Regions from separate parts of the Bacillus sp. FSL K6-6540 genome, predicted to be linked through region 2. Evidence: riboswitches for the same ligand, from Rfam matches in the RefSeq annotation. Region 2 holds a riboswitch; each other region holds the start of a gene.
What was found. A riboswitch is a leader RNA that binds a small molecule or an ion and turns the genes downstream of it on or off. The one in region 2 is predicted to bind S-adenosylmethionine.
Positions count from the first base shown of each region.

Region 1: another riboswitch for S-adenosylmethionine. It lies ahead of MHH82_RS27860 (methionine ABC transporter ATP-binding protein); the one in region 2 lies ahead of MHH82_RS35720 (5-methyltetrahydropteroyltriglutamate--homocysteine S-methyltransferase).
Region 3: another riboswitch for S-adenosylmethionine. It lies ahead of metA (homoserine O-acetyltransferase MetA); the one in region 2 lies ahead of MHH82_RS35720 (5-methyltetrahydropteroyltriglutamate--homocysteine S-methyltransferase).

Region 1 is NZ_JBBOXH010000001.1:6,199,544-6,209,638, forward strand. Features, by position in the region: gene mqnE (aminofutalosine synthase MqnE) at 1-750, shown strand, start outside; gene MHH82_RS27830 (NAD(P)/FAD-dependent oxidoreductase) at 906-1,964, shown strand; gene MHH82_RS27835 (YuzB family protein) at 2,030-2,278, opposite strand; partial or broken gene MHH82_RS27840 (NifU family protein) at 2,397-2,606, shown strand; gene MHH82_RS27845 (SDR family oxidoreductase) at 2,791-3,564, opposite strand; gene MHH82_RS27850 (MetQ/NlpA family ABC transporter substrate-binding protein) at 3,771-4,613, opposite strand; gene MHH82_RS27855 (methionine ABC transporter permease) at 4,680-5,348, opposite strand; gene MHH82_RS27860 (methionine ABC transporter ATP-binding protein) at 5,348-6,364, opposite strand; SAM riboswitch class I at 6,472-6,618, opposite strand; gene MHH82_RS27865 (Cthe_2314 family HEPN domain-containing protein) at 6,740-7,459, opposite strand; gene MHH82_RS27870 (COX15/CtaA family protein) at 7,900-8,874, opposite strand; gene MHH82_RS27875 (thioredoxin family protein) at 9,124-9,468, opposite strand; gene MHH82_RS27880 (DUF2515 family protein) at 9,607-10,095, shown strand, end outside.
Region 2 is NZ_JBBOXH010000002.1:649,878-659,972, reverse strand. Features, by position in the region: gene MHH82_RS35750 (methyltransferase domain-containing protein) at 1-266, shown strand, start outside; gene MHH82_RS35745 (GntP family permease) at 420-1,838, shown strand; gene MHH82_RS35740 (CoA transferase subunit A) at 1,862-2,578, shown strand; gene MHH82_RS35735 (succinyl-CoA--3-ketoacid CoA transferase subunit B) at 2,575-3,225, shown strand; gene MHH82_RS35730 (3-hydroxybutyrate dehydrogenase) at 3,242-4,015, shown strand; gene MHH82_RS35725 (5-methyltetrahydropteroyltriglutamate--homocysteine S-methyltransferase) at 4,068-5,204, opposite strand; SAM riboswitch class I at 5,282-5,388, opposite strand; gene MHH82_RS35720 (5-methyltetrahydropteroyltriglutamate--homocysteine S-methyltransferase) at 5,457-6,590, opposite strand; SAM riboswitch class I at 6,673-6,779, opposite strand; gene MHH82_RS35715 (LURP-one-related/scramblase family protein) at 6,845-7,333, opposite strand; gene MHH82_RS35710 (hypothetical protein) at 7,462-7,725, opposite strand; gene MHH82_RS35705 (hypothetical protein) at 8,015-8,143, opposite strand; gene pepT (peptidase T) at 8,248-9,480, opposite strand; gene yxjL (two-component system response regulator YxJL) at 9,530-10,095, opposite strand, start outside.
Region 3 is NZ_JBBOXH010000001.1:5,801,270-5,811,364, reverse strand. Features, by position in the region: gene MHH82_RS25805 (arsenate reductase family protein) at 1-67, shown strand, start outside; gene MHH82_RS25800 (5'-3' exonuclease) at 371-1,267, shown strand; gene MHH82_RS25795 (hypothetical protein) at 1,283-1,573, shown strand; gene MHH82_RS25785 (ROK family protein) at 1,975-2,871, shown strand; gene MHH82_RS25780 (HRDC domain-containing protein) at 3,057-4,082, shown strand; gene corA (magnesium/cobalt transporter CorA) at 4,236-5,171, opposite strand; SAM riboswitch class I at 5,614-5,742, shown strand; gene metA (homoserine O-acetyltransferase MetA) at 5,874-6,791, shown strand; gene MHH82_RS25765 (PLP-dependent transferase) at 6,816-8,000, shown strand; gene MHH82_RS25760 (aminotransferase class I/II-fold pyridoxal phosphate-dependent enzyme) at 7,997-9,217, shown strand; gene mqnC (cyclic dehypoxanthinyl futalosine synthase) at 9,383-10,095, shown strand, end outside.

The DNA of each region.
Region 1 (10,095 bases), on a different contig from region 2:
CATAATAACCATGTCCCGTTCCAGTACTATGTAGATTCGCTGAAGGCATTGAAGGAACGTTTCCCTGAAGTTACCCTGAAAGCCTATACCGCGGCGGAGATCGAATTCTTCACCCGCATCAGCGGACTCAGCACGAAGGAAGTGCTGCAGGAGCTGCAGAAGGCTGGTCTTCAATCCTTGACGGGCGGCGGAGCCGAAATCTTGTCTGACCAGTACCGTCAGAAGATGAAAGTGGATAAAGCCAACGTGGATCAATACCTCGACGTTCATCGTACCGCGCATAAGCTCGGCATGAAGACGCACACGACCATGCTGTACGGCTCGATCGAGAGCCATGAGGACCGGATCCGCCATATGCTGCAAATTCGGGATCTTCAAGATGAAACGAACGGATTCATGGTATTCATTCCGCTGTCCATGCAGCCGAAGAATAAGAATGCGGGCATCATGCGCCGCAATTCGGCTTACGAAGATTTGAAAACCATTGCCATCAGCCGATTGATGCTGGATAATATCGACCACATCAAGGCTTACTTCATTAATATCGGGCCGCAATTGACGCAGGTCGCTCTCAGCTTCGGCGCATCGGACGTCCATGGCACGATCCTGAAGGAACGCATCAGCCATGCCGCAGGAGCGCTGACGCCAGAAGGGCTGACCCGCAAAGAGCTTGTGTGGCTCATCCAAGGCGCCGGCCGCATTCCGGTCGAACGCGATACCTTCTATAACGAGATCAAGGTTTACGAATAAGTCATACCAGCAAAGACGCAAGCAAAGCAGACGTTCCAAAAAACGGAAAACAGGTTAAAGAGATAATATAGCGTGGGTAACCTAAGCCGCTTTCAGCGGCGTTTTTCTTGCGAATCGGCGCTCACCTTCTTATCTCTTGAGAAAGGAAGAAATTTATGAAAAAGCTCGTCATTCTCGGCGGAGGCTATGGTGGTCTTGCCCTAATTCAAGAATTGTTCAGCGGCTATCTTCCTCCGGACGTGGAGGTCGTGCTCATCGACCGCATGCCGTACCAAGGACTCAAAACCGAATATTACGCGCTGGCAGCAGGTACCGTGGCCGATACCGCTGTTCGTGTTAAATTCCCGGTGTATGACCGCCTCCATGTTGTATACGGTGAAGTCCTATCCATTGATCTTGAGAAGAAGCTTGTGAACCTGACGAACAACGATCCGGTGGAATACGATCAGCTGGCCATTGCCCTGGGATGTACGGACCGTTATCATGGGGTACCGGGCGCTGAAGAATTCACGTTCAGCCTGCAATCTTTTGCGGCATCCCGGGAAACCTATTTGAACCTGAACAACCTCAGACCATATGGTCAAGTTCATATCATTGGCGGAGGCTTAAGCGGCATCGAGCTCGCTGCCGATCTTCGGGAAAGCCGGCCTGACCTGAATATCGCCATTTTGGACCGGGGACAACGGGTGCTTTCTTCTTTTCCTAACCGTTTGTCTGCTTATATTCATCGCTGGTTTGAGGAACACCACGTGGACATCCACAGCGGCGTATCCGTATCCCGAGTGGAGAAGGACGCCGTGTACAATCTGGATGTGCCGATCGCAACCGATCTGGCGGTATGGACGGCCGGCATTCAGCCCGTAAAGGTCGTGCAGGATCTGGATCTGCCAAAAGACCGCAGCGGACGCATTCTGCTGAACGAATGGTACCAGGTTCCGTCCCATCCCGAGGTATATGTGATCGGCGACTGCGCCAGCCTCCCCTTCGTCCCGAGCGCGCAAGCGGCAGGGGCTCAGGCCGAGCAAGTGGGACATGTCATGAAAGCTTTATGGCGCGACGATACGCCTAAGGTATCTCCGCTGAAGCTGAAGGGAACGCTGGGTTCCCTCGGCAAACATGCGGGCTTTGGACTCATGGGCAGCACGTCGGTCATGGGCCGGGTACCAAGGATATTAAAGAGCGGCGTGCTCTGGAAATCCAAGCGTCATTACTAGTCGGACGGTTATGGGCGCTTATGATGCTCCTGTGGAGGGGGACGACAGTGGAGGAGATCGGAAAGTCAGCTTTCCTCTCCGCCGTCCCGAAAGCTTTCGAGCTTGCGGATGACAACCTCAAGCAGCTCTTCAGCCGTAGGGGCTTCAACCCAATCGCCATCCACGTAAGCGAAGGGCATCAAATAGCACTGGCCGCAGCTGGTCAGGCAGCCATATTCGATGACTTGGCAATCGTACTTGCCTTCAAGCGTCTGCAGCACTTTATCCGTGCCGAAATAGGAATTGCTTGTGCAAAACTCAATGATAATGGACATTGTTATTAGACCTGCCTTAAGATTGGCATTTTATTTTGCCGGTTTATGTACTATAATATAGGGAGGAAAGGAGTTGAACAAGATGAGTGAAAACACGCAAACCACTGTATATGATGAAGTGGCTGAAGTGCTTGATAAACTTCGTCCGTTCCTGCAGCGCGACGGCGGTGACGTGGAACTGGTTGACGTTGAAGACGGCATCGTTAAGCTGAAATTGATGGGTGCATGCGGTAGCTGCCCAAGCTCCACCATTACTCTGAAAGCAGGGATCGAGCGCGCCCTGGTTGAAGAAGTAGAAGGCATCCAAGAAGTAGTTCAAGTATTCTAAATCTTCTTTAACTATAAAGAGTCTTGGTTTCCCTCGCGGGACCAAGACTCTTTTTTTGAGATTAAAGAAGGTATAAGTTTTCAGCGAAGCGTTAGCAATTCTTGAGTCGCATTTATATGTTATGGGTCTCCGCAAAGTATTGGGAATAAGCATCGAAGCATAGACTCCACTTTGTGGGGATGTTTTATTCCGGCTTGATTAACGGGCGAATCGGGTCCAGCCCGCCGGATATATCCATAATATTGCCGGTAATGAAATCCGATTTATCCAGGCATAAATATTCGATCACCCTGGCAACGTCCTCGCCGCTGCCCGATCGTCCACGAGGAGTCAACCCGTCCTGAATGCCGGATACTTCATCGATGGTTTTCTCTTTGTTGGCCCCGCGGATATCCCCCGGACAGATCATATTCACGGTGATCCCATACGGCCCTTCTTCCACGGCCAGCGTCTTCGTAAAGGAGACCAGGCCCACTTTCGCAGCCGCGTAGGCGGAGCGTTGAGGCCATGCGCGGGCTTCACCGGCATGCCCGAAACCAAAGTGGATGATGCGCCCCCATTTTTTCTCCCGCATGGCAGGCAGAACGCGATGGTCCAGCAGCATGACGCCGGTTAAATTGCCATTCACCATATGTACGATTTCGTCGCGGCTGTACTCCGAGAACAGACGGCGTTCCCGAATGAACGGTCCTGCATTGTTAACCAGGATATCGACGCTGCCCAGCCGCTCCTCCGTCTGATCCACCAATGAATACAGCTCAGGCTCGCTGGCGATATCGGCTTTAATCGCGATGGATTTCACGCCAAACCCCTCGATTTCACGGGAAAGCGCCTCCGCTTCATCCTTGCTGTTTACATAATTTATGGCTATATGACATCCCTGCCGGGCTAACGACAGTGCCGTCATTTTCCCCAAACCTGTCGCACTGCCTGTAATCAGCGCCACTTTTCCCTTCAAGGCTTTCCCTCCTCAGATGGATATCCTTCCTTCAGTATAAAAGATTTGATAAGGCCGAACAACTTGCTTCCGACCAGGAATGGCCCTTCGACAGAAAAAGAAAGAAAAAAGGGCCTATCCGCAAAGACCGATGGGTCTCTTGGATAATGCCCTTTCTTTACATATACGATGAATTCATATACAGCATATCGAGCTTTACTGCTGAATTAGAATGCCGGGATGACGGCACCTTTGTACTCTTCTTCAATGAAAGTTTTCACGTCCTCGGAAGTCAGCGCCTTCGCCAGTTTTTGGATGGCGTCGGAGTCCTTGTTGTCCGGACGGGCTACCAGCAGGTTGGCATAAGGATTGTCCTTGTCTTCGATGAAGAGCGCGTCCTTCGTTGGGTCCAGTCCCGCTTCCAGCGCGTAGTTCGTGTTGATGACAGCCAGATCCAGCTCATCCAGCATACGAGGCAGCATGGCGGCTTCAACTTCCTTGAACTCCAGGTTCTTCGGATTTTCTACGATATCCTTGGCGGTTGCTTCCAGCTTGCTTTCGTCGTTCAGCTTAATCACGCCGTTCTTGGACAGCAGCGTCAATGCTCGGCCAGCATTAGAAGGATCATTCGGAATGGCTACAACCGCTCCATCCTTCAGCTCATCCACAGATGTAATGGTTTTGGAGTACGCACCCAGCGGCTCCACGTGCACGGCGATCACGGACTCCAGGTCCAGCTTGCGCTCTTTGATTTCGTTATCCAGGTAAGGCTTGTGCTGGAAGAAATTCGCGTCGATTTCTTTGGAATCCACTTGCGTATTCGGCAGCACATAATCCGTGAATTCTACGATTTCCAGGTTTACGCCCTCTTTTTCAAGCGCAGGCTTGATATGCTCGAGAATCTTGGCATGCGGTGATGGCGAAGCCCCTACTTTCAAGGTCACGGTCTCTTGACCGCCGCCTCCCGTTGTTCCCCCTGGCTCGGATGCGTTATCCGCAGGCTTGCTGCCGCATGCAGCCAGCAACGTAACCAAGGTCAAGCTGATCAATGCCAATGTCCATTTTTTCATTCTAAAACTCTCCCTCCGAAAAATATATTATTTATATATTGTCTTTCTTGAAGCCTCATCAATCCGTTATTTTCTTGTAAAATGCCGCACCAGACGATCTCCTGCCATCTGCAGCAGCTGGACCAGGACAATCATCAGCACGACAGCCAGAATCATGATCTCGGTCTCATAACGGTAATAGCCATACTTAATGGCCAAATCCCCTAAACCGCCGCCCCCGACTTGACCGGACATCGCGGTGTAAGATACCAGGGTTACAATCGTGATGGTCATCCCGGCCAGCAGACCCGGACGCGCCTCCGGAAGGAGCACCCTCCATACGATTTGGCTTGTCGAAGAGCCCATGGCATGAGCCGCCTCAATCACGCCTTTATCCACTTCATTCAAAGCCGTTTCCACGAGCCTTGCAAAGAATGGAGCAGCGCCGATCACGAGCGGCGGAATGGTGCCCAGCACGCCGTACGAAACTCCTACGATCGACTTCGTAATCGGGATCATCGCCACGATCAGGATGATGAACGGAACCGAGCGCAGAATGTTTACAATGAACGACAGAATCGTGTAGCCGAAGCGTACCAACCCGGACGTGGACCTTGCGGCCATGTAGAGCAGCACGCCGACAGGAAGTCCGATGATGAAGCTGAACAAGGCCGAAGCTCCCAGCATCCGCAGGGTATCCAATGTTGCCGTCCATATCTCTTTCCAGTCGATCTGGGTAAAATCAAGTCCGAACATCAATGAATCACCTCCACGTCTAGTCCTTGTTCAAGCAGCTTCCGGATCGTATCTTCAATCGCGCGCTCTTCCCCTTCGAAACGGACGATGAGCTGGCCGTACGGCGTATCTTTGATCGTAGAGATCGTACCCTGCAGAATCGCAAAATTCACGCCTGTCTCATGAACGGTATGGGACAGGATCGATTCGTACGTTTTCGACCCTAGGAACGTGATTTGAACCGCTCTTGAAGGGCCGTTTACCTGACCCTGCATAGCCAGCCGCAGCGCTTCGCCGCTGTCCATCTCCTGGCGGATGAATTCCTGCGTCACTTCATGCTTCGGCTTCAGGAACACTTCCGCTACCGGTCCTTGCTCTACGATGCCGCCCTGATGAATAACGGCGACCCGGTCGCAAATGCTCTGGATTACATGCATCTCATGGGTAATCAGTACGATCGTCAGATGAAACTTTTTGTTAATGTCCAGCAGCAGGCGCAGAATCGAATCCGTCGTCTGCGGGTCAAGGGCCGAAGTGGCCTCGTCGCACAGCAGCACTTCGGGATCGCTCGCGAGCGCCCTGGCGATGCCTACCCGCTGCTTCTGGCCCCCTGACAGCTGGGACGGGTATTTGTCGCGATGCGCCTCCAAGCCGACCAAAGCCAGCAGCTCGGATACTTTGCGCTCCAGTTCGGCCTTCGGCGTCTTGATCAGACGCAGCGGAAACGCAATGTTATCGTACACCGTCGCGGAAGACAGCAGGTTAAAGTGCTGAAAGATCATGCCGATTCTACGGCGCTCCGCCTGAAGCTGCTTCTTGCCGAGCGACGTCAAATTTTTGCCGTTCACCCACACCTCGCCCGAGGTGGGACGCTCCAGTAAATTGATGCAGCGGATCAATGTACTTTTCCCTGCACCGGAGTGTCCGATCACTCCGAAAATTTCTCCTTTTTCAATCGACAAATCCAATTCGGACAACGCAGTTGTTAATGACCCGGCTTTTCCGTACTGCTTCGTCAATTGCTTGAGCTCAATCAATCCGATAATCCTCCTTTTTCCTTAGCTTCATATCTATTTACCCAAAAGAAAAGAGCCTCTTTTTGTAGAATCAAAAAGGGCCCTCTTTACGTAAAAGTCAACGCCTTTTCTCATCTGTCAAAGCTGAAGGTATTCCATAGCTTTGAAGGAATTAGCACCATGTCACTCCAAGCGTCATCGCATTAAGCAATGGTGCGCAAGAAGTCGGTTGCCGGGCTTCATCGGGCCTGTCCCTCCGCCTCTCTCGATAAGAAAACATCGATATGAAATTTTTCCGATTAAATTGATCTGATTTGATAACATTTAATGAATGCAATAGTTAGTATAGATTCTTTTCAGGCTTTTGTCAAAAGGAATTTCATGGCGATTTTGTGCCTAAGCCCGCACTCCATTTTCAGTCCACAGCTTGTTCGTATATTTATACGAGGCGGCCAGGCTGCGGCATACCATATCGATGCCCTGTTGGAGATCGTCCAGGTGCTTGTCGATATCCTCCAGCTCGATTTTGTCGGACAGCCCTTGATGGCGCTGCCACAAATCATCCTGCATCTCGGAGTTCATGTAGTGAATTTCAGCGTTGCGCCTTTTCCTGAGCGCGTTCAGCGGTGCTTTGTAGCGATCCTTGATCGCTTCCAGCTCTTCAGCCAGCTCACCGTGGGCCTTCAAAAATCTGAACTGCCGCAGGACCGTAAAATAAGAAAAATGCGCCTTAACCTTGGAGGTATGCAGATCAAACAAATCGTTCAGCACCGTGCCCAGCTTGTCAAGGATCGAGAATACGCGGATGAAGCCGTTTTTGTAAAAATACACATATCGTTGATATTCCCCTTGCTCCTGAATCGACATATCATCGATGTAACCCGATTGGACCGATTGACTGAAATGCTTGGCCGCATTCCAGCTCTGCTCCAGCTCATCCAGGGAGACGATCAGTCCCCGGGTCCAAATCTCCAGCTTGCGAAAATCATGCGTCGGATCTTGATTTTTATCCATTTCCTTCTGCAGCAGCCGGGTTGTCTTCACCATCGATTCGATGGCTTCCTCAAGCAGGCCGTTATTCTGCCGGGGCTGTTCCCCAAGTAACATTCGAAGCATGGCGGTACCCCCTCGCGTCATCAGATTAACCTTGGTTCTTGATCTCGATTGTGCTAATGCCAATATACTCATTCCAGCGCTCAGCGGCCGTCTTCACGGCGATATCCTCGCGCGGGGGCAACTCATCCGGATCGCCATCAGGCCCTTCGGCATCCCATGACTATCAGATGACCCATCATCTGCTGCGCCAATCTGGGTTCGTCCTGTTAGGATGCCCCCGAAACGGGAAGACAACTCCATAGCATGGAGCATGGAGCGACTTGTGATTTCTCCGGTGTTATTAAATATAAACAAATTCGTTGCCTTATCAAACCTTTTCGATACCGCTGCCGGCAGCTCCTTTCTATACAACAAAGCCCTCGAACTCCGGTCCGGGGACTTTGCATGCATGTATGCTATAGGATATTGGATTTTCTTTACGGAATGATCGGCGTTCTTCCTTATACGATCTTTTCGCGGGGCACGTCGTGGCCCTTCCGTATTTCGGCTTCAAGCGGCTTGCTGAGCTGCCATACCCGGACGCTTAAATAACAGAGTACGCCGAACAGCGCCGAGATCAGCAGCGTATGCCCCAGTGCGGAGAATACGTAAACTTCCTCGTTATGCATCGTAGCCATAATGAGAGCGCCGCTGAACACCTGCAGCAGGCACAGCATGGTTGCCGAAATGCCCAGCATCTGGATTTCACGGTTATCGCGATTGCGCCAATATGCAAAATGCCCCATCACCGCCACCACGATCAGCAGCAGAAGCGCGGCCACGCGGTGCATAAAGGCGATGCCGACCCCTCCGCTCAGCTCCGGTATCACTTCTCCGTTACATAACGGCCAGCCGGAGCAGCCTTCCCGGGAATCGGTATGGCTGACGAATGCACCGATATACACCACGATGTAGCTGTACAACGTTGTGCCCCAGACCAAATTGCGGAAGCCCTTTCCCACCCGCGGCAAACGCTCCAGGTCAACGGGCCCCTTCGCTTGTTCGATTCGGCGCATGCCCAGAGCCAGCATGACCGAACTGGCAAAAGCAATCAGCGAGAAGCCAAAATGCAGCGCCATGATCGCCGCCGACTGAGGTTTAACCACCGCGAGGGCCCCCATGATGGCTTGTACCACGACGAATATCGAGGTTCCGATGACGTAAGCCATCAAATCCCGGCGGTCCCGCTTGTACTTCCAGAACGCGATCAGCGAAGCCAAGGCGGCCAAGCCGGCCATTCCGCTTACGGCCCGGTGGGAATACTCAATCATCGAGGACACCGTGTAAGCGGGAACAAATTTACCGTTGCACAGCGGCCACTCTTGGCCGCAGCCAAGCCCCGACCCCGTCTTTGTCACAACCATGCCCCCGAAAGTCGCGCAGAACATAATTAAGCATGTTATGTAACTCAGCCACTTTAATTGTTTATCGTTCACTTATCTCACCTGCTGCTCATAATCATTCACTATTCAAAACCTATACAGGATCGCATCATATACAGTCCACATTTCATTATACCTGATTCTGCAGCCCCGGTCACTTGAGCGATTGTGACAAAATGTTCAAAAATGAACAAAACCTTCATGCTCAAGGTACTTGACTTCACAATCCCCCTCATAATATCCAATGTAAAAACAACACCGCCGCCCGTTATAGCTCAAAGGCGGCGGTGCTATCGTCACTGCTTACTTGTGAATCGTACCGTATACGTCCACGGCACGCTGCAGGAAATCTTCAATCTCCTCGCGCGATTTGCGGAGTTTGTTAACGTAGCGAACCAGCTCGCGTCCGTCAGAGTATGCAACAAAGCTAGGGATGCCCAGAATATTTTGCTGCTGACTCACGTCACCGACAGCATCGACGTCAACTTCCACCAGAGTCAATTGGTTGGAGAACTTCGTCTCAACCTCCGGCATGAATGGATCGATAAACTTGCAATCGCCGCACCAGTCCGCTTTAAATACGGCAACGGTCAGTCGTGGAGACTGGATCGCAACCTGAAATTCTGCTTCTGAAGTGATTTTTTCCATTGATTATCTCCCCTTTACGTCGAGTTCCTTCCCCCCTAGTGAATCAAATTGTTGAGTGGAAGTCAAATTTTAGAGCATACTGACTGTATGAGGTTCACGGTCTGGAATTATCATCAGAAAGTGCAGGTGACAACCGGCATGCACTCGCACGGAGCCAAGGACAAACCAAATCGGGGCAGGGATTACGGGGCATGGACAGCTGCCATTCCGCGAGCCCTGGCAGAATCATGGTCGGGTATGATGGCAGCTTGGCGATATTCCTTAAAGCTTCGGATGAACAGGCATGAATTGCAGTGGGATCCTACAGCCGTTAAGGCCATTCGCAGGCAGCTCAAGAACATTCTCTCCTCCCATCCCTATCTGCCGCAGGGCATTTCTTCGTTTCTCCCTCTGCAAGAAGGTCACAGCGATATTCGCGGTCATGAACCGGACCAGCAGCCAACGGATGAGGAGCAAGAGCTGGTTCATCGCATTCAGGAGGCCGCTGCCGTCGCCAACCGAAGCAACGTGACCCGAACAGAGGCCTATTTGGACTGTTACGAGTCGCATCCGGAGCTGCATTGGGCCTTGCTTGCCCATATGGTATCACGCAATGCCGGATGGAATATGAGCGATCTGAAGGGCGGG
Region 2 (10,095 bases):
TAGAATTAAGGCAATTTTTATATGCTGATTCACCAAGGCGCACGTATTCCAATGCGGCAGCTGTTGAGCGTTTTACAGCAAATGCAGCATACAGCCGTCCTGTCAGGCTGCGCTATGTTAAAACGCTTGACCAGCAGGCGATCCACTGGCTTCTCAAGATGACGCCGCTTGCCTGGTCGGCGCTGAAAGATCGAGTCAGCCTGCTGAAAGAGATGAAATCAGTCGATATTACGATTGATGTTGATATCCTAGTAGGAATGAAATGAATGGCAGAGGAAAGCTCCGAAAAAAGGAGCTTTCCTTTTTTAATCGGAATAGTTGGCCCACGCTTCTCGTACATATGGAAAGGGGACGGAAACAGCCGATGCGGACAGGTTTTTGTAAACGCTTTCTCGTTCGCGGAAATGGGGGATGTGTGTGTGGAACTGATCATCATTCTATTGGCGTTAGGTTTGCTGATGTTTACGGCGTATCGGGGATTTTCTGTCATATTGTTTGCGCCGATTTGCGCGTTATTCGCGGTGCTGCTGACAGATCCAAGCCATGTGCTTCCTTTTTTTTCATCAATTTTTATGGAGAAGATGGCGGGTTTTATTAAGCTGTATTTCCCAGTGTTTTTGCTCGGTGCCATTTTTGGAAAGGTCGTTGAAATGGCCGGGCTTGCGGCATCAATCGCGAAAACAATTGTCCGGCTTGTCGGGGCAAAAAGAGCGATACTTGCCATTGTGCTGATGGGCGCTGTCTTGACGTACAGCGGCGTCAGCCTGTTTGTTGTCGTATTTGCCGTATATCCTTTTGCGAAAAACATGTTCCAAGAAGCAAACATACCAAAACGCCTCATCCCGGGAACGATTGCTTTAGGGGCTTTTACGTTTACGATGGACGCACTTCCGGGAACGCCGCAAATCCAAAATGTCATCCCGACGTCGTTTTTCAAAACAGACATTTATGCCGCCCCTTGGCTGGGCTTGATGGGCGCAGTGATTGTGCTGGCAGCTGGGATGCTCTATTTGGAATCAAGGCGGAAGAAAGCGCAGGCATCTGGCGAAGGTTATGGCGGTTTTGATTCGCAGAATGCTCCTGCTCCTGAATCGATTGAGTCCGCGGCTGAACCGGACAAAAGCCCGATTCGGCACGCGCTTGCCTTTGTCCCGCTTATTCTCGTCGGTGCAGTGAATAAATATTTCACCATTTACCTGCCAAAGTGGTATCCGAATGGATTTGATTTTTCTTCCATAGGATTAAAGGAGTTCGGCAGGCTTGATATTTCTTCAGCGGCTGCTATTTGGTCGGTGGAGATTGCTTTAGTGATTGGCATCATCACAACGATTTTATTTGATTGGAGAAGTGTGTTTGCCCAATTGAAGGAAGGGCTGAATGAAGGAATTGGCGGCGCCTTGCTGGCATCTATGAATACGGGTGCCGAGTACGGGTTCGGCGGCATTATCGCCGCGCTGCCGGGGTTTCATAAGCTGAGCAGCGGAATTTCACATACTTTTACCGATCCGCTTGTAAATGGCGCCGTTACGACAACTGCGCTGGCGGGAATCACCGGCTCGGCTTCAGGAGGAATGGGCATTGCGTTAAGCGCGATGTCAGAACAATACTTACAGGCGATTCAGGCTTACAATATTCCGCCAGAGGTGATGCATCGGGTCATTTCAATGGCATCAGGCGGGATGGACACACTGCCGCATAATGGCGCTGTTATCACGCTTCTGGCCGTGACGGGTTTGACACACCGGCAATCCTATCGCGATATTTTTGCGATCACGCTCATTAAAACGGCTGCCGTATTTGCTGTAATCGCGATTTACAGCCTGACTGGTCTAGTGTAGAAGAAAACGAAAGGAGCATCAATATGGGAAAAGTGCTGTCATCAAGCAAGGAAGCTGCGAAACTGATTCATGATGGGGATATGCTGATCGCGGGAGGGTTTGGGCTGTGCGGCATCCCTGAACAGCTCATTTTGTCTATAAGAGATCAGGGAGTAAAGGATTTAACCGTTGTCAGCAATAACTGCGGAGTCGATGACTGGGGGCTTGGTTTGCTTCTGGCTAACAAGCAAATCAAGAAAATGATTGCTTCCTATGTCGGTGAAAATAAAATTTTTGAGCGGCAGTTTTTAAGCGGAGAGCTTGAGGTCGAGCTTGTTCCCCAAGGAACGCTCGCTGAGAGAATTCGTGCAGGCGGTGCAGGCATACCGGGATTTTATACGGCGACAGGCGTCGGCACCTCCATAGCCGAGGGAAAAGAACATAAAACATTCGGCGGCCGGACTTATGTGCTGGAGCGAGGCATTACCGGCGATGTGGCGATCGTCAAAGCGTGGAAAGCGGACACCATGGGCAATTTGGTTTTTAGGAAAACGGCGAGAAATTTCAATCCCATTGCCGCCATGGCAGGCAAGATCACGATTGCCGAGGCGGAAGAAATCGTGGAAGCAGGAGAGCTCGATCCAGATCACATCCATACGCCGGGAATTTACGTACAGCATGTCGTGCTTGGCGCGAGCCAAGAAAAACGGATTGAAAAACGAACAGTTCAGCAAGCATCGGGAAAGGGTGAGGCCAAGTGAAGGAAGCGAGAAAACGAATGGTCAAACGGGCTGTACAAGAAATCAAGGACGGCATGAATGTGAATCTCGGGATTGGAATGCCGACGCTTGTCGCAAATGAGATACCCGACGGCGTTCACGTCATGCTTCAGTCGGAAAACGGCTTGCTCGGAATTGGCCCCTATCCTCTGGAAGGAACGGAAGACGCGGATTTGATCAATGCGGGAAAGGAAACGATCACTGAAGTGACGGGCGCCTCTTATTTTGACAGCGCTGAGTCATTCGCGATGATAAGAGGCGGGCATATCGATTTGGCTATTCTTGGTGGAATGGAGGTTTCGGAGCAGGGTGATTTGGCCAATTGGATGATCCCGGGCAAAATGGTAAAAGGGATGGGCGGCGCTATGGATCTCGTCAACGGGGCGAAACGGATCGTTGTCATCATGGAGCACGTCAATAAGCATGGTGAATCAAAGGTGAAAAAAACATGCTCCCTTCCGCTGACAGGCCAGAAAGTCGTGCACAGGCTGATTACGGATTTGGCTGTATTTGATTTTGTGAACGGCCGCATGACACTGACGGAGCTTCAGGATGGTGTCACAATTGAAGAGGTTTATGAAAAAACAGAAGCTGATTTCGCTGTAAGCCAGTCTGTACTCAATTCTTAATGGGAAGGTGTTTGACATGAGAAAACAAGTCGCCTTGGTGACAGGGGCTGCCGGCGGAATCGGATTCGAAATGGCAAGAGAATTCGCCCGGGAAGGTGCCAGCGTCATCGTTTCAGACCTCCGTCCGGAAGCATGTGAAAAAGCAGCCTCCAAACTTGCAGAAGAAGGCTTTGACGCGGCGGCCATTCCGTATGATGTGACAAAGGAAGCGCAAGTTGCTGATACGGTGAACGTCATCCAAAAACAATACGGCCGCTTGGATATTCTGGTGAACAATGCCGGTATTCAGCACGTCGCTCCGATTGAAGAGTTTCCGACAGACACCTTTGAACAGCTGATCAAGGTCATGCTGACGGCCCCCTTTATTGCAATGAAGCATGTTTTTCCGATCATGAAAAAACAGCAGTTTGGCAGAATCATTAATATCGCGTCTGTTAATGGATTAGTCGGCTTTGCAGGGAAATCCGCTTATAATAGCGCCAAGCACGGCGTCATTGGACTCACAAAAGTAGGGGCGCTGGAAGGCGCGCCCCACGGCATTACAGTCAATGCGCTCTGCCCGGGTTATGTCGATACCCAGCTTGTACGCAATCAGCTTAGCGATCTATCGAAAACTAGAAATGTCCCTTACGACTCTGTACTTGAACAAGTCATTTTTCCGCTTGTGCCGCAAAAGCGACTGCTTTCCGTCAAGGAAATTGCGGATTATGCCGTGTTTTTGGCAAGCGAGAAGGCGAAGGGCGTCACTGGGCAGGCTGTCGTCCTTGATGGGGGCTACACCGCACAGTGACATAAAAAAACACACTTGCTCCGCTAGGGAATCAAGTGTGTTTTTTCTTTGCTTATTTCCAAACATCATTAGCGATCTCAACCACATGGCGGAGCTTCGCCCATTGCTCTTCTTCAGTCAGCTTGTTGCCTTCCTCAGTTGAAGCAAATCCGCATTGAGGGCTGAGGCAAAGCTGGTCTAAGCTTACATAACGGGACGCTTCTTCGATACGGCGTTTCACGTCATCCGGATTTTCAAGCTCACCGAATTTAGATGTCACTAAGCCAAGAACAAGCTGAAGATCAGACCGTTTTACGTAACGTAGCGGCTCAAATCCGCCTGAGCGTGAATCATCATACTCTAAGAAAAGTCCGTCAAGATTCAAGCCGTCAAAAATGGTTTCGGCTGCTGCGTCATAGCCGCCTTCCGCTGTCCAAGTGGACTGGAAGTTGCCGCGGCAAATATGCATGGTTACCGTCAAGTCATCCGGGCGGTCTGCAATCGCGTCGTTAATCGATTTCGCAAACAGCTGGCGAAGCTCATCAGGCGTTGTTCCGAACGCTTCGATTTGTTTTAAGCCTTTTTCTGATAAGAAAACGGCCCACGCTGTATCATCAAGCTGGAGGTAGCGGCAGCCTCTGTCATAAAACGCTTGAATCGCTTTTTTATATGCTTTGGATACATCATGCTGGAAAAGGTGATAGTCGTTTTTGTATGCACCTTTTTCCAATTTCCCGCGGAAAAACAGCATATTCGGGCTTGGAATGGTCATCTTTGGCGTCGCGTCACCGGCAATGCTATGGAGAAATGAGTAATCTTCAAGCATTGGGTGTGTTGAAAAGTCGATATCGCCTGTGACTTTAATGCCGCGTGCTTTTGTCTGTACGTTATGGAATTGAATGCCTTGCTCAGGAGTAAACGGCTCAACGCCATCTAAGTTTTCCAGGAAATCAAAGTGCCACCATGCTCTGCGGAATTCACCGTCTGTCACGACGTTCAGGCCGGTTTCCTTCTGTTTTTCCACAATGCGGATGATTTCATCGTTTTCAATTTGGCGAAGCTGCTCAGCGGTCATTTCGCCGGCCGCTTTTTGCAGCCGCGCTTTTTTGACGGGCTCAGACCTTAGCAGGCTTCCGACTTGATCCGCGCGAAACGGCGGTTTTTTTCTTTGAAGTGATTTTTGTTCTGCGGGTGTTGTTTGTTGTGACATGTTGTCCATTCCTTCTTTCCATTCAAATGTAAAAAAGCTCTTCCTTTGGATAAGGAAGAGCTTGCGTGACAATCTCAACCTTATCTTCAAGAGCAATCATTGCTCTAAAGGATTTAGCACCATTCTGTTAAACAGCGGTTGCCGGGTATCGCAGGGCCAGTCCCTCCACCTCTCTTGATAAGGAAAACCTTTTTATGAAATTTTCTGATAGTATCTATTATTCACACATTTTCTATTTCTGTCAATGATAGATTATCTCCACACATCGTTGGCAATGTCGATGACATGGCGAAGCTTTGCCCATTGCTGCTCCTCTGTCAGAAGGTTGCCTTCTTCTGTAGAGGCGAAACCGCACTGCGGGCTCAGGCATAGCTGGTCCAAGCTGACAAAACGCGCGGCTTCATTGATACGGCGTTTCACATCCTCAGGATTTTCAAGCTCGCCGTATTTCGATGTGATCAAGCCGAGCACAATTTGCAGATCCTTGCGCTTCACAAAACGGAGCGGATCAAAGTTTCCGGAGCGGTCATCATCGTATTCCAAGAAAAGGCCGTCAAGGTTTAAGCCGTCCAAAATCGTTTCCGCTAAAGCGTCGTACCCTCCTGATGCCGCCCAGGTTGAGCGGAAGTTGCCGCGGCAAATGTGCATTGTGATCGTTAAATCGTCAGGCCGGTCTGCGACGGCATCGTTAATTGTTTTGGCAAATATGGCTGGCAATGTTTCTGGATCGCCGCCGAGCGCCCGGACAACCTCTCTGCCTTTTTCCTCAAAGAAGAGAGACCATGACGTATCATCGAGCTGGAGATAACGGCAGCCAGCATCATAGAAGGCTTTGATTGCTTTTTTGTACGCTTGGGCCAGATCATGAAAGTATTCCTCTTGATCGTCATAAATCCCTTTATCCGCCTTTTCGCCAAAAAACAGCATATTTGGGCTGGGAATGGTCAATTTTGGCGTCGCGTTACCAGCAATCTCATGTAAAAATTGATAATCAGCAAGCGCTGGGTGGCTCGTAAAATCGAGTTTTCCCGTCACTTTGATGCTGCGCGCTTTCGTTTTTGTGTTATGGAACTGAATTCCCTCAGCCGGGATGAACGGTTCCACACCGTCAAGCCCTTCCAGGAAGTCATAATGCCACCAGGAACGTCGGAATTCCCCGTCTGTTACCACATCGAGACCGATTTCTTTTTGTTTTTCCACGATGCGGGTGATCTCTTGATTTTCGATATCACGAAGCTGTTCCGCTGTCATCTCACCAGCCACTTTTTTTTGCCGGGCTTCCTTTACCGGAACGGAACGAAGCAAGCTGCCGACATGATCGGCGCGGAAAGGTGCTTTGCGTTGTTTTTCTGTTTTTTGTCCTGCAACATTCGTTTGTTGAGCCATGTTATTCGCCTCTTTTCTGAAATATTGAGCATGTAAAAAGCTCTTCCTTTGTGTAAGGAAGAGCTTGAACGATCAAATCTCCGCCTCATCTGCAAGAACGCAATGTTCTTAAGGATTTAGCACCATTCTGTTTGAAACAGCGGTTGCCGGGTATCATAGGGCCAGTCCCTCCACCTCTCTTGATAAGGTACAACTTCATATTCAGATTTCAATTATCTTAATATTATTACTTTTGGATCAATTGTCAATGCTTTTTAGAAAATACTTTCATCTTCATCGTTATATAAAACCATATCAAGCACGATAGCGATGGCAGTGCAAATCAGAACATCTCCCTCGTTTGCAATCTGCAAGTGATAGGAATCACCCCAACTGAGCCACTTTTTGCTCACTGACATCCGGACATTTTCCCCGTCCGTCAGCTGGAATTCATCCCTCCATAAATCACCATCGATTTCCCAGTTAAGCCCGGAAATCACAAATTTCGGTTTGAAAAACGTTACTTTCTTCGTTACCTCACAAACTGTTTTCCCGCCAATTGAAATCTCATAGCGCGGCAATAAAGACATTAGTTTTTGTTCTATGGAAACGAGCGTTTTCCCGGATGAGTCTGTCATTTGTAATGAGTCTCCTAACGAGAAAAAACGCCCCTCCACCTTGAATGTTTCTTGTTCATCCCGGTCATAAATGTGAAATGCATCTTTAAATGAGAACATTTTTTGTTTCATAAATAACTCGATCATTGCTGAAGTCTCCTTTGGGTTTGCCTTGTATGAAATTACGGATAGGTGGCGAAAAGGTTTCAGGCTCTAAATCAAAACAATTTTAAAAGGCTGCGTGATTCAGCAGCCTTTTCATTTGAAATATAGAATTAGGAAAGATGCATCCGGCGTTTTTGGCGGATGGCGTCAAGGTCGATTAGGTTGTTGTGATGAGGTGCAGCTGCTGGCAGAGGGCTTGTCTTTTGCGGTTTGCGGCGATTGTCCTTGCTGAAAGAAAAAAGAAGATAGCCGCATAATGCGATGATAATAAATAGGATCATATTACATACCTCCCAAAAAAAGTTTTGGTACTCTCTATTGTACGGATAAAAAGTCAAAAAGTATTCAAAAAATTCTAAATCAATAAATAACAAGAAACTGTCCCTCTAAAACAGTATAACCTGATGACCTGAAAATAGTCTTGAATCACGCTGTTTGCTCTTGTTGATGATTGGTTCTATAGTTACTATCGACGATAAAATAAATTCCTTTATATAACTTTTAACCTAAGTTTGAGTAATTCGAATTGCCTGTTTTTGGGTGCTGTATTCTTGCTTGTTTGGTTTATACCCTATTTTGCGGAATTGAACACAAAAAACCCAAATTACGGAGCATTTGGGCGGTACGGGTGAATACGGATTGTATTTAGGGGATTTGAATGTTTTATTTGAAGAAGCGTTTGAACATTTTTCTGATTTTTTGAAATGGGCTGGATTTCTTTTGCATGTTAAGCGGCCTGGAAATGATCCATTTTTTCAAGAGACTCTTTGCAGCGATTGCATGTTTTGTCATTGTTTTTCCTCCTCATTTGTTGATACTTGTTTTACGGAGGACGTGTTTAAAATGTTTCATTTTCACACAAAAAAGCCAGTCCTTTTTTGGACTGGCTTTTGGCATTAGGCTTGCGCTTCAAACTGCTTTGCAATCTCAACGATGACATTTACGGCTTTGACCATATTATCAACTGAGATGTATTCAAATTTGCCGTGGAAGTTTTCCCCGCCTGTAAAGATGTTTGGCGTCGGAAGCCCCATGTAGGACAGCTGCGATCCGTCGGTGCCGCCGCGGATGGGGGAAATCTTCGGTTCAATGCCGAGGTTTTCCATTGCTTGCTTGGCAATGTTGACGATTTCGATGACAGGTTCAATTTTCTCTCTCATGTTGTAGTATTGGTCGTTCATATCCAGCAGAATCCGGTCTTGCCCGTATTCGTTTTGAAGTTCTTCAACGGCACGCTTCATTGTTTCTTTTCTGTTTTGGAAATTCTCTTTGTCAAAGTCTCTAATAATGTAGTGGAGCTTTGTTTCCTCTACGTCTCCTTGAATCGACAGCAGGTGATAGAAGCCTTCATAGCCTTCCGTATATTCAGGCGCTTCGTCTGCCGGCAGCAGGCTGTTCAGCTTCATCGCGATTTTCGCAGAGTTGATCATTTTCCCTTTAGCTGTTCCGGGATGTACGTTGTTGCCTTTAATCGTAATTTTTGCGGCAGCGGCATTGAAGCTTTCGTATTCAAGCTCGCCGAGCGGCCCGCCGTCAACCGTGTAGGCAAAGGATGCATTGAACCGTTTCACATCAAATTTGTGCGGCCCTCTTCCGATTTCTTCATCAGGCGTAAAGGCGACTCTGATTGTGCCGTGCTTGATTTCAGGGTGTTTGATGAGGTAATCCATGGCTGTCATGATTTCAGCGATACCGGCCTTATTGTCTGCGCCGAGAAGGGTGGTGCCGTCTGTGGTGATGAGTGTATGGCCCTTATAGCCGGACAGCTCAGGGAATTGATCAGGTGACAGGGTGACCTGCAGCTGTTTGTTGAGAACGATGTCTTTTCCATCATAGCTTTCGATGATTTGCGGATTCACGTTTTTGCCGGTAAAGTCTGTAGCGGTGTCAACGTGAGCGAGAAAGCCGATTGTCGGCACGTCTTTTTCAGTATTGGAGGGAAGAGTTGCCATGACATAGCCGTTTTCATCAATGGCTGCATCCTGCATGCCGATGGACTTCAATTCATCAACGAGCATGTTTCCTAATGTCAATTGGCCGGGTGTGGAAGGACAAGTGTCAACGGATTCATCGGACTGTGTGTCGACTTTTACATATGTAGTAAACCGTTCAATGATTTCTTCTTTCATTTCCAATCATCTCCTTTGTCTTATTTTAGCATGACGGGATGAGAGATTTCTATTGCACAATACCGTTTCGAATGGCAAATACGACTGCCTGTGTCCGGTCTTGGGCATTGCATTTTTGCAGGATGCGGTGCACGTGGGTTTTCACAGTGCTTTCACTGACGAAAAGCTTTTCAGCAATATCCTCATTTCTCAGTCCGTAGGCCATTTGCTGAAGAACCTCAAGCTCTCTTTTGGTGAACGGCTCTGCCAGTTCTTCTGCATGAGGCTGTTGCTTCGCTCGAAATGTCTCACTGATAATTTTAGCAGCTGTGACTGTACGGAAAATCGCCTCGCCTCTCGCCGCAGCGCGAATCGCATCTATCAACTCCTCAGGAAGTGTATCCTTCAGCAGATAGCCGACTGCGCCCGCACGGATGCCTTCAAATACGTATTCTTCCGTGTCAAAGGTGGTTAAAATGACTATCTTTGTATTTGGAAGTGCGGACATAATGTCTTTCGCCGCTTCGATGCCTGAGCAACGCGGCATCTGGACATCCATGAGGATGACATCGGGTTTTGTTTGTTTTGCGAGTGCTATAATATCGTGACCGTCGCCGGCCTCGCCAGAAACCGTCA
Region 3 (10,095 bases), on a different contig from region 2:
GATCGTGACCGACGGCAGCAAAGTAACCGTCGGCTTCAAAGCGGAGCAATATCAGGAGGCATGGTAGAAGTAACGGTCGTTTTTGGGACATGACAGACACAAAAGACAGGCTGCGGCTAGTGATTGATTACGAGAGTCGCGGAATCGGTTTGCCGAAGGGCAGCCATTCGCCGGTAACGATGTCGTCCTGCTGATGAAGGCAGAGCATTCCATGGTTTTTCGACCATCGGAATGTTCTTTTTTTGTGAACAGCCCACGATAGGAAATTCAAAGAAATACCCTGTGACAAGCCCAAGTCCATATAAGGATATGGTATAATGACAAGGTATATTTTAAGGTTATACCAGAGAAGTTAAAGTTAGGAGCGATCATGACCGTGATACCCAATCCACAACCATCCTTAATGCTCGTCGACGGGATGGCTTTATTATTTCGTGCTTATTATGCAACCGCGTCCAGCGGTTATATCCGTCGTACCAAAGCGGGTGTGCCAACCAACGCGATTTACGGTTTCCTGCGGTATATGTGGGATGCCATCGATAAATTTCAGCCTACCCATGTAGCTTGCTGCTGGGATATGGGCTCAAAAACATTCCGTACGGAGCAATTCGCCTCGTATAAAGGCAATCGTCCGGAAGCGCCGGATGACTTGGTTCCGCAGTTCTCGCTGGTTCGCGACGTGACGGAATGCCTCGGGATCCCGAATCTGGGCGTTGTGGGTTATGAGGCCGATGACTGCATCGGTACGCTTGCCAGACGGTTCGGCGATAGCATGAACGTCATGATCCTGTCGGGCGACCACGATTTGCTTCAGCTCGTGAACGATTCGACTTCGGTCATCATTATGAAAAAGGGGCATGGCAATTATATGCACTATACACCGGAGACGCTTTATGCCGAAAAGGGGCTTTCACCAAGACAGGTGATCGATGTAAAAGGCCTGATGGGAGATACGAGCGACAATTATCCGGGCGTACGCGGGATCGGCGAGAAGACGGCTGTCAAGCTGATCCAGGAATATGAATCCGTGGAGGGCATCCTTGCGAATCTCGATTCATTGACCAAAGGGGTTCGCACCAAGATCGAAGCGGATTTGGAGATGCTGCATCTGTCCCGGGCCCTGGCCGAAATTCATTGCGAGGTTCCAATGGAATGCGAGCTCGATTTGTGCCGCCTGAGCGTGGATCACGAACGTGCGTTAACCAAACTGGAGGAGCTGGAAATGAAGAGTCTTGGCCATCTTTTTGGGGTGGCGGTGGTTTCCTAGCCGCTTCGGTCGAAGGTGTCGTACCGGAGACATCCGCAGCAGGCCGGGGCACTTCTTCAATTCACCAGGAAGCCTGAAATCAGCGGCGTCTTCATGGTGGCTGGATTGTGTTTGTGGAGCCGTCGTCGTGACCACGACGAAAATGCTCGGCTCGGGTTGCCGGAATGGCAGTCGATAAAAACATCACTGCTGTCCAGCATCAGTGCCTTTATACTGGGATCAGCGGCGGCACGCTGGATGTCCCGGCGCGCGTTTGTCGGCAGAACGGCCGGCGAAACGCAGCTGATGCTCCTGCAATTGTGGTAGGCTTTCCGTCCGCTAATGGTACTGAGCAGAAACAGCTGGATCCGCGCTGCCGCAGGTCCGCGAGGCAGGCGTATCGGCGTTCTTTCTGGCTTTTGCCGGAGGTTTAGGCGAATTTGAGGCAACCTGGATGGGTTGCAAGCAATATACCGTGCGTCACGCAAACGCTGCCCACGGCGATTTACGTTGCGGTTAGCAATGGCGAAAGCGGGCCGGCATGGGCGTGGTGACGGTTATTGTTTTGTTCTCATGGCTGTTACTCCCGCGTCTCGGAACGGGCAGAGGCAGAGAAAGAGGCAGGCAGACTTGACGGGAGCACAATGTTTACATATGCTTCGAATAGAGCTTGTTAGCAACCATATAGAGAACAAGGCACAGCACATCGTGGAGAGGATGGAAGAAGCATGAGTTTACTTGGAGCAATTGAAGCAGGAGGAACCAAGTTCGTTTGCGGCGTGGGTACGGAGGATGGAACGGTTGTGGAGCGAGTGAGCTTTCCGACGACAACCCCTGAAGAAACCATGGCAAACGTCTTTAACTTTTTTGCGGATAAGGATATAGAGGCGATCGGAGTCGGTTCGTTCGGACCAATTGACCCGGTGAAAGGCAGCCCGACCTATGGCTGCATTACAACGACGCCGAAGCCGCATTGGAGCAATTACAATATCGTCAAAGCATTGGAAGAGCGTTTTGACGTTCCGATCGGGTTTGATACCGATGTAAATGGAGCGGCTCTTGGAGAATATACGTGGGGGGCGGCCCAGGGACTGGACAGCTGTCTTTATATCACCATCGGAACGGGAGTAGGGGCAGGTGCAGTGGTATCCGGCGAACTGATTCACGGCCTGTCCCATCCGGAGATGGGGCATATCTACGTCCGCCGTCATCCCGAAGACAAATATGAAGGAACCTGTCCTTATCATGCAGACTGTTTGGAGGGGCTTGCTGCGGGACCGTCTCTGGGCAAACGCTGGGGTGTTCCCGGCGTGGAATTGACGCCGGATCATCCGGCTTGGGAGATGGAAGCTTATTATCTCGCTCAAGCGCTGATGAATTATGTCCTCATCCTGTCCCCTCAGCGGATCGTGATGGGTGGAGGCGTGATGAAGCAGGAGCAGCTGTTCCCGCTGATCCGCACGAAGCTTCAAGAGCTCCTGGCAGGATATGTTCAGCATCCAAGCCTTCATGACGGGATCGATCAATTCATCGTTCCGCCGATGCTCGGCGATAATGCGGGTCTCTGCGGCGCATTGGCATTGGCCAAGCTGGCAGTGGATGAAGCCAAAAGCATTCAAGCTTAGCCTGATTTCTTATATAGGGCAAGTTCAAAATGGATTGGATTCTATTACAGATTATGGTATTATAGTTTCAACAGTATAATGTATGGAACGAAGGAAGCACCTTTCTTGCCGCTGCGCGGAGGAGAGGTGCTTTTTTGCGTTGTTCCGCCTTTATGCTGATTGTGTAAACGGGAGGTTATCGAGGGATGCAAATTGTGTTCATGAATCGGATGAGCGGAGCGGATGAGTCAGGTCATCTCCGTTCGGCCCAAGTATGGATCGGCGAGGAAGAAGGAGGATGGCGACTCGGCTGGCGGAATATGGAACCGGACGGTGAAGTTTCCGATGACGAATGGTATGAAGGCAACTCATGGAATGAGCTGCTATGCGTGTATCGGCACCAGCTTGCGAAGAAGCTCGGAGAAGGCTTCCGCCCGCTAATCGAAGGGGTATTCCATGAACCGGGGGAGACCGTGAGCAAGAATCTCGGCACTCAGAAACTGCAGTGTTACAGCGAGCTGTATGGATCGGAGGAGCTGTACACGGAGTTGTGCGCCTGGCGCAGGAGAAAGGCCGCATCCGGAAGAAAAGCGCCCTATTTCATTGCCAGCAACCGGGTGCTGCGCATGATCAGCGCCTTTGTTCCCCAGAGTGAGGAAGAGCTGCTGCAGCTTCCGGGAATCGGGGTTAGCAAGGCTTCGGAGCACGGGGTGGAATGGCTGGAAATTACAGCGAAAACCGAGCGAACCACAACGTTTCCCCTGGATTGGGTGGATGCGCAGCTGCCGGAAGAGGAGTTCTTGTCCTGGCTGTATAAACAGAAGGAACAGAGATATCAGCAGGAGCTTGAACGCTTCCGAACCCGCCGTGCGATGCTGATTGGCATAGCCGAGGGCGCTTCGCTGACCGAGCTTGAAGCGCGTACCTCGCTGTCGCGTCGGGATTTGGTCGAGGAGTTGGAAGGGCTTGAGAAGGAAGGCTATGATACGGAGCAACTGCTCCAGGTCGAATTGAACACGATGACGGCTGCGGAGCAGGAAAACGTATGGAAGGCGTTTGAAGAGTTGGGCGATACGTTTCTTAAACCTGTGTTACAGCGGGTATACGGACAGGGACAAGCCGAGAACGCAGAATCAGAAGAGCTGGGCGGAACGGAGAGGCTGTATGAGCGGCTTCGTCTCATACGGATCCGCTTTCGGCGGGATCAGCCCGGCAAAGCGAATGCCGGTTAATCTGCCTTAAACGAAGTCAGGACGGATTCTCCCGGTTGCAGGGAGATCCGTCCTGATGCTAATTCGCCGTGCTTGTAAATTGAGTTGTAGTTGCGGCGGTTCGTATGAACCGTTGTGATCCGGTCAATACTCGCCCCTTTTGACCAGGGTGTCTTATATCCAATCCTTTTTACGGAACAGATAAAACATGAGCGCGCCGGCAAAAACCATGATGCCGATAACCACATAATAGGAATATCTCCAATGAAGTTCCGGCATATACTCAAAGTTCATGCCGTAGATGCCCGTAATCAGCGTCAATGGAATAAAGATCGTTGTAATAGCGGTAAACACGCGCATGATTTCATTGGCCCGATTGGCGATACTGGATTGGTAGGCTTCCCGAAGGTTCCCCATGAGATCCCGATAGGTCTCGAACGTTTCGGAAATTTTAACGGCATTTTCATAGATATCGCTGAAGTATTTCTGCAGCTGGTCATCGATCAGCCGAAGATCTTTTTTGTTGAGCGTATTGATAACTTCCTTCTGAGGTCCAAGCACCTTTTTCAACCAAAGAATCTCGCTTCGCAGACCGATGATTTCGCTGAGATGGGATTTTTTGGTATGCATCAGAATGTCTTCCTCCAGCTTTTCAATCCGTGCTTCAATTCGGTCCCCTACGGAGAAGTAGTTGTCCGTGACGAGGTCGATCAAGAGATAGAGGAAGCGGTCAGGCGTGCTGACTTCATCCTCCCAGAGAAGCGGTTTGACGGTGCGAAGCTCATGGATCTTTTGCTTGGTCACCGTAATAATAAAATGCCTGCCCAGGAAAACATTCAATGCCCGAAGGAAAATCTCTTCGTCGTCAAACCGGATGCTGTTCACGACGATAAAATAGTGGTTCTCGTATATTTCAATTTTGGGACGCTGCTCCTCTTCGCTGAGGCAATCCTCAACGGCAAGATCATGCAGGGAGAAGAGGGGCTGCAGTTCGGCTAAATCATCCACGTCCGCATCCAGCCAGTAGAAGCCGCTGGCCGGAGCTGTCAGCGTCATTTCGATGTCATCAACAGGGGTAAATACGCCCGAATCGACCAACCGGATTTTCATCTGATATCACTCCTTTGTCTAATCCAAGCTGCTTAAGTCAAGCAGTTAAGGCACAGGATATCAGCCCACCGGTGTACGGGCATAAATCGAGGAAGGTTAGAATACGATAAAAAGCGCATGAAAAATAACGCTGCCCTCTGCCGGTAAGCTGATCTTGATCCTATGCGGTTGTGCGTCTTGTGCATCCAGTTTCTGGCTCGGGTCACCGTCCATCTTCCATGTCACCTCTTTCATACTCGGTTTTAAACAGCACTTGTCTAGTATAACGCCGGGTGTAGGACCTTTCAAGTGAAATCCGGAGCAGTCCAAGGGCCATGATATAGGGTATGGAAACCTTTGGTGAAGTGTGACAAACTCATGAAAAGGTTCTTGACGAAAAATTGAGGATGATTTAAAGTAGGTATCAATTACGAAACAATTCCAAACAACTGAATAAAGCGAAATCTTATCAAGAGCAGGTGGAGGGACTAGCCCTATGAAACCCGGCAACCGGCGGCAACATCGCACGGTGCTAATTCTTGCAGGAGATACGACGATTGTATAAGCCGTTGTATAGCCTGACAGATGAGAGAGGCGCATTGTGATACGTATATGATGACCTTTCTCTACTTCGAGAAAGGTCTTCTTGCGTTTATACAGTCTAACGCTCTTTCTCACAGCTTTATGGATGTATCATTTCATATTTCGAAGGAGTGAGCCGAGATGCCAATTAAAATTCCGGATGCCCTGCCGGCAAAGGAAGTTCTGGCTGGAGAAAACATTTTTGTCATGGATGAGAGTCACGCGTTTCATCAGGATATCCGCCCGCTGCGGATTGCGATCCTCAATTTGATGCCAACCAAGGAAACGACGGAGACCCAGCTGCTGCGATTGATCGGCAACTCCCCGCTCCAGGTGGATGTCGTCCTTCTTCACCCGAGTTCCCACGTATCGAAGAATACGTCGGCCGAGCATTTGAAATCATTTTACAAAACCTTTGAAGAAGTGAAGAACCGTCGTTTTGACGGCATGATCATTACAGGAGCTCCGGTCGAGCAGCTGGAGTTCGAAGAAGTGAATTACTGGGATGAGCTTACTGAAATTTTTGAATGGACCAAGACCCATGTAACCTCCACGCTCCATATCTGCTGGGCGTCGCAAGCCGGGCTTTATTATCATTACGGCGTGCCGAAATACAGCCTCGAGGAAAAGTGCTTTGGCGTATTTCCGCATACGATCAATGAAGCGTGTACCAAGCTGCTCCGCGGATTTGACGAAATGTTCTTTGTTCCGCATTCCCGTCATACGGAAGTTCGGCGCGAAGACATAACAGGCGTGGATGATTTGGTCATCCTGTCCGAGTCCGAGGAAGCAGGGATTTATTTGGTGTCCAGCCGGGACGGCAAGCAGATTTTTGCCACAGGGCATTCCGAGTATGATGCGGACTCCCTGAAATGGGAGTATGACCGGGACGTTGCCAAAGGCATGGACATCGCGCTGCCGCGCAACTATTACCCGAACGACGATCCAACAAGAACGCCTCCGTCCATATGGCGCGCGCATGCAAACTTATTATTCACTAATTGGCTCAATTACTATGTATATCAGGAAACGCCATATGATATCGGTCCGCAAATTTAACAGCGTACGGGAGGAGAGTTTGTGATGGAGAAGAAACCTTTGAATATAGAGAGCCGGCTGGCACAGATCGGATCGGTGCAGGAACCGGTAACGGGAGCAGTGAATTTTCCGATTTATCAGGCTACGGCATACCGCCATCCTAAATTAGGCCAGAGCACGGGGTTTGATTATGCCCGCACCAAGAATCCGACACGTTCGGTACTCGAGGATGCTTGCGCCGAGCTGGAATCCGGTGACGCCGGCTTTGCCTGCAGCTCGGGCATGGCGGCCCTTCAGACGATTTTTGCGCTGTTCGGTCAAGGCGATCACCTGATTGTGTCGCTCGATCTGTACGGAGGGACGTATCGGCTGCTGGAGCGGATCATGTCCAAGTTCGGGGTAACGGCAACCTACGTGGATACAAACGACTTGGATGCGCTGGAAGGATCCAGACGACCGAACACGAAGGCCGTATTTATCGAAACGCCGACGAATCCGCTCATGATGATTACGGATATCGAAGCCGTCTGTACGTGGGCAAGACGCCATCAATTGATCAGCATCGTGGATAATACGCTGCTAACCCCGTATTTCCAGAGACCCATCGAGCTTGGGGCGGATATCGTCATACATAGCGCCACCAAGTATCTGGGAGGGCATAACGATGTGCTGGCAGGCATCATCGTGACGAAGGGCAAGGAATTATCCGAGGAGATGGCCTTCCTTCATAACTCCATCGGGGCGGTGCTGAGTCCTTCCGATTCCTACCAGTTAATGAGGGGGATGAAGACACTTGCGCTTCGCATGGACCGGCACGAATCGAATGCAACCGCGGTGGCATCCTTTTTGACAACCCACCCGGCGATCGGCGAGGTGTATTACCCTGCTCTGCCGGATCATCCGGGGCATGAGATCCAGAATCGCCAATCCAGCGGCAACACGGGCATCTTCTCCTTCAAGGTGAAGGACGCCCGCTATGTCGAACCGGTGCTGCGGCACATCAAACTGATTGCATTCGCAGAAAGCCTCGGAGGCGTCGAGTCCCTGATGACATACCCGGCGGTCCAGACCCATGCGGACATCCCGCTTGAGATTCGGGAAGCGATCGGCGTGGACGACCGCTTGCTCCGGTTCTCGGTCGGCATCGAGCATGCGGATGACCTGATCGCGGATTTGGATGCTGCGCTGGGCGCGGCTATGGCAGAAGTGGAAGGGAGCACGGGAGCATGAGCATCGATAAAGGTCTATCCGGCTTGGGAACGGAAACCAAGCAGGTATCAGTAAAACAGGGACACCAAGAAGAACTTCGTTTCGAGACGAAACTATTGCATTTCGGCGGGGAAATCGACCGGGCAACCGGCGCCTCAAGCGTTCCGATCTATCAAGCCTCGACGTTTCATCATGAAGACGTCTTTAACCCGCCACTGCACGATTACAGCCGTTCCGGCAATCCGACGCGGCAGGCGCTGGAAGATTATATCGCCCTCTTGGAAGGAGGCGTGCGCGGCTTCGCTTATGCTTCCGGCATGGCGGCGATCTCCAGCTCGTTCATGCTGCTGTCCGCGGGCGATCATATGATCGTGACGGAGGACGTATACGGCGGAACCTACCGCCTGCTGACCAGCATACTGAGCCGCATGGGCATCGAGAGCACCTTCGTCGACATGACCGATCTGGATCAGGTGAAGGCGGCCCTCAAACCGAATACCAAAGCGGTTTATATGGAAACCCCTTCGAACCCGACCTTGAAAATTACCGACATCGGCGCCGTCACGGATTGGGCTAAGGAGCAAGGCCTGCTTACCCTGCTGGACAATACGTTCATGACGCCGTTCTATCAGCGCCCGATCGAGTTCGGCGTGGATATCGTCATCCACAGCGCAACCAAATTCCTTGGCGGACACAGCGATGTGCTGGCAGGTCTCGCCGTAGCCAGAACCCAGGAGCTGGGAGACCAGTTGAAACAGCTGCAAAATGGTTTGGGCACGGTGCTTGGGGTCCAGGATTCCTGGCTCCTTATGCGGGGCATGAAGACGCTTAGCACTCGGATGGCCCACTCCGAGCAAAGCGCGGCCAAGCTGGCGGCCTGGCTGCAAGGGAGAAGCGACATAGAGCAAGTGTATTACCCCGGCCTATTGAATCATCCGGGACGGGAAGTCCATGAGAAGCAATCGAGCGGTTACGGCGCGGTCATCTCCTTTGACGTCGGCTCAGGCGAGCGTGCGAAGCAGGTGCTGAACCGCGTGAAGCTGCCGCTGGTAGCCGTCAGCCTGGGAGCAGTGGAGAGCATCCTGTCGTATCCGGCGATGATGTCCCATGCGGCCATGGGCGAGAAGGTTCGGCATGAGCGCGGCATTACCGACGGTTTGCTTCGCTTCTCGGTCGGACTGGAGGATGTGGATGACCTGATTGCCGATTTGGACCAGGCCTTTTCTGCCAGCAACTAAAGATTTTTAAGAAGCAATGAACCTCATTTGAAGATTTGCCAAATCATAGAATTCGGCATCCTGTCACGGACGGGATGTCGTTTTTAATGGCGGAATGTGGTAGGATGGGATAGACGAAGTTTTACTGGTGATTTGTATTTTGTTTTAAGTAGGGAGGCTGCAAGAATGAGTGCGGTAAACCGTATATTGGATAAAGCTTTACGCGGTGAGCGTTTAAATTTGGAAGATACCGTGACCCTTTTTGAGAGTGATGAGATCGAGAAGATTGGCCATGCGGCGGATGTGATGACCAAGCGCCTGCATCCGGATCCCATCACGACGTTTGTTATCGGCCGGAATATCAACTACACCAACATATGTGACGTATTCTGCCGTTTCTGTGCTTTTTATCGCAGACCCGGCTCTTCCGAGGGCTATGTTCTGCCTGATGAGACGATCTTCCAGAAGATTCAGGAAACCGAGGACGTTAACGGCACTGAAATTTTGATGCAGGGCGGAGTCAATCCGGATTTGCCTTTCAATTATTATACGGACCTGCTTCGCAACATTAAGAAGCGGTTCCCTAACATTACGATGCATTCCTTCTCCCCGGCCGAAATCATGAAGATGGTGGAGATCTCCGGGCTCACACTCGAAGAGGTGATGCGCGAGCTTCACAGCGCCGGTCTGGATTCGCTGCCTGGCGGCGGCGCGGAGATTCTGGATGATCGCATCCGCAAAAAAGTCAGCCGTTTGAAAGGTACATGGCGCCAATGGATGGATGTCATGCAAACGGCCCATAAGGTCGGTATGAACACGACGGCTACCATGGTCATCGGTCTTGGCGAAACGATGGAAGAACGGGCGCTGCACATGCTTCGCGTACGTGACGCACAGGA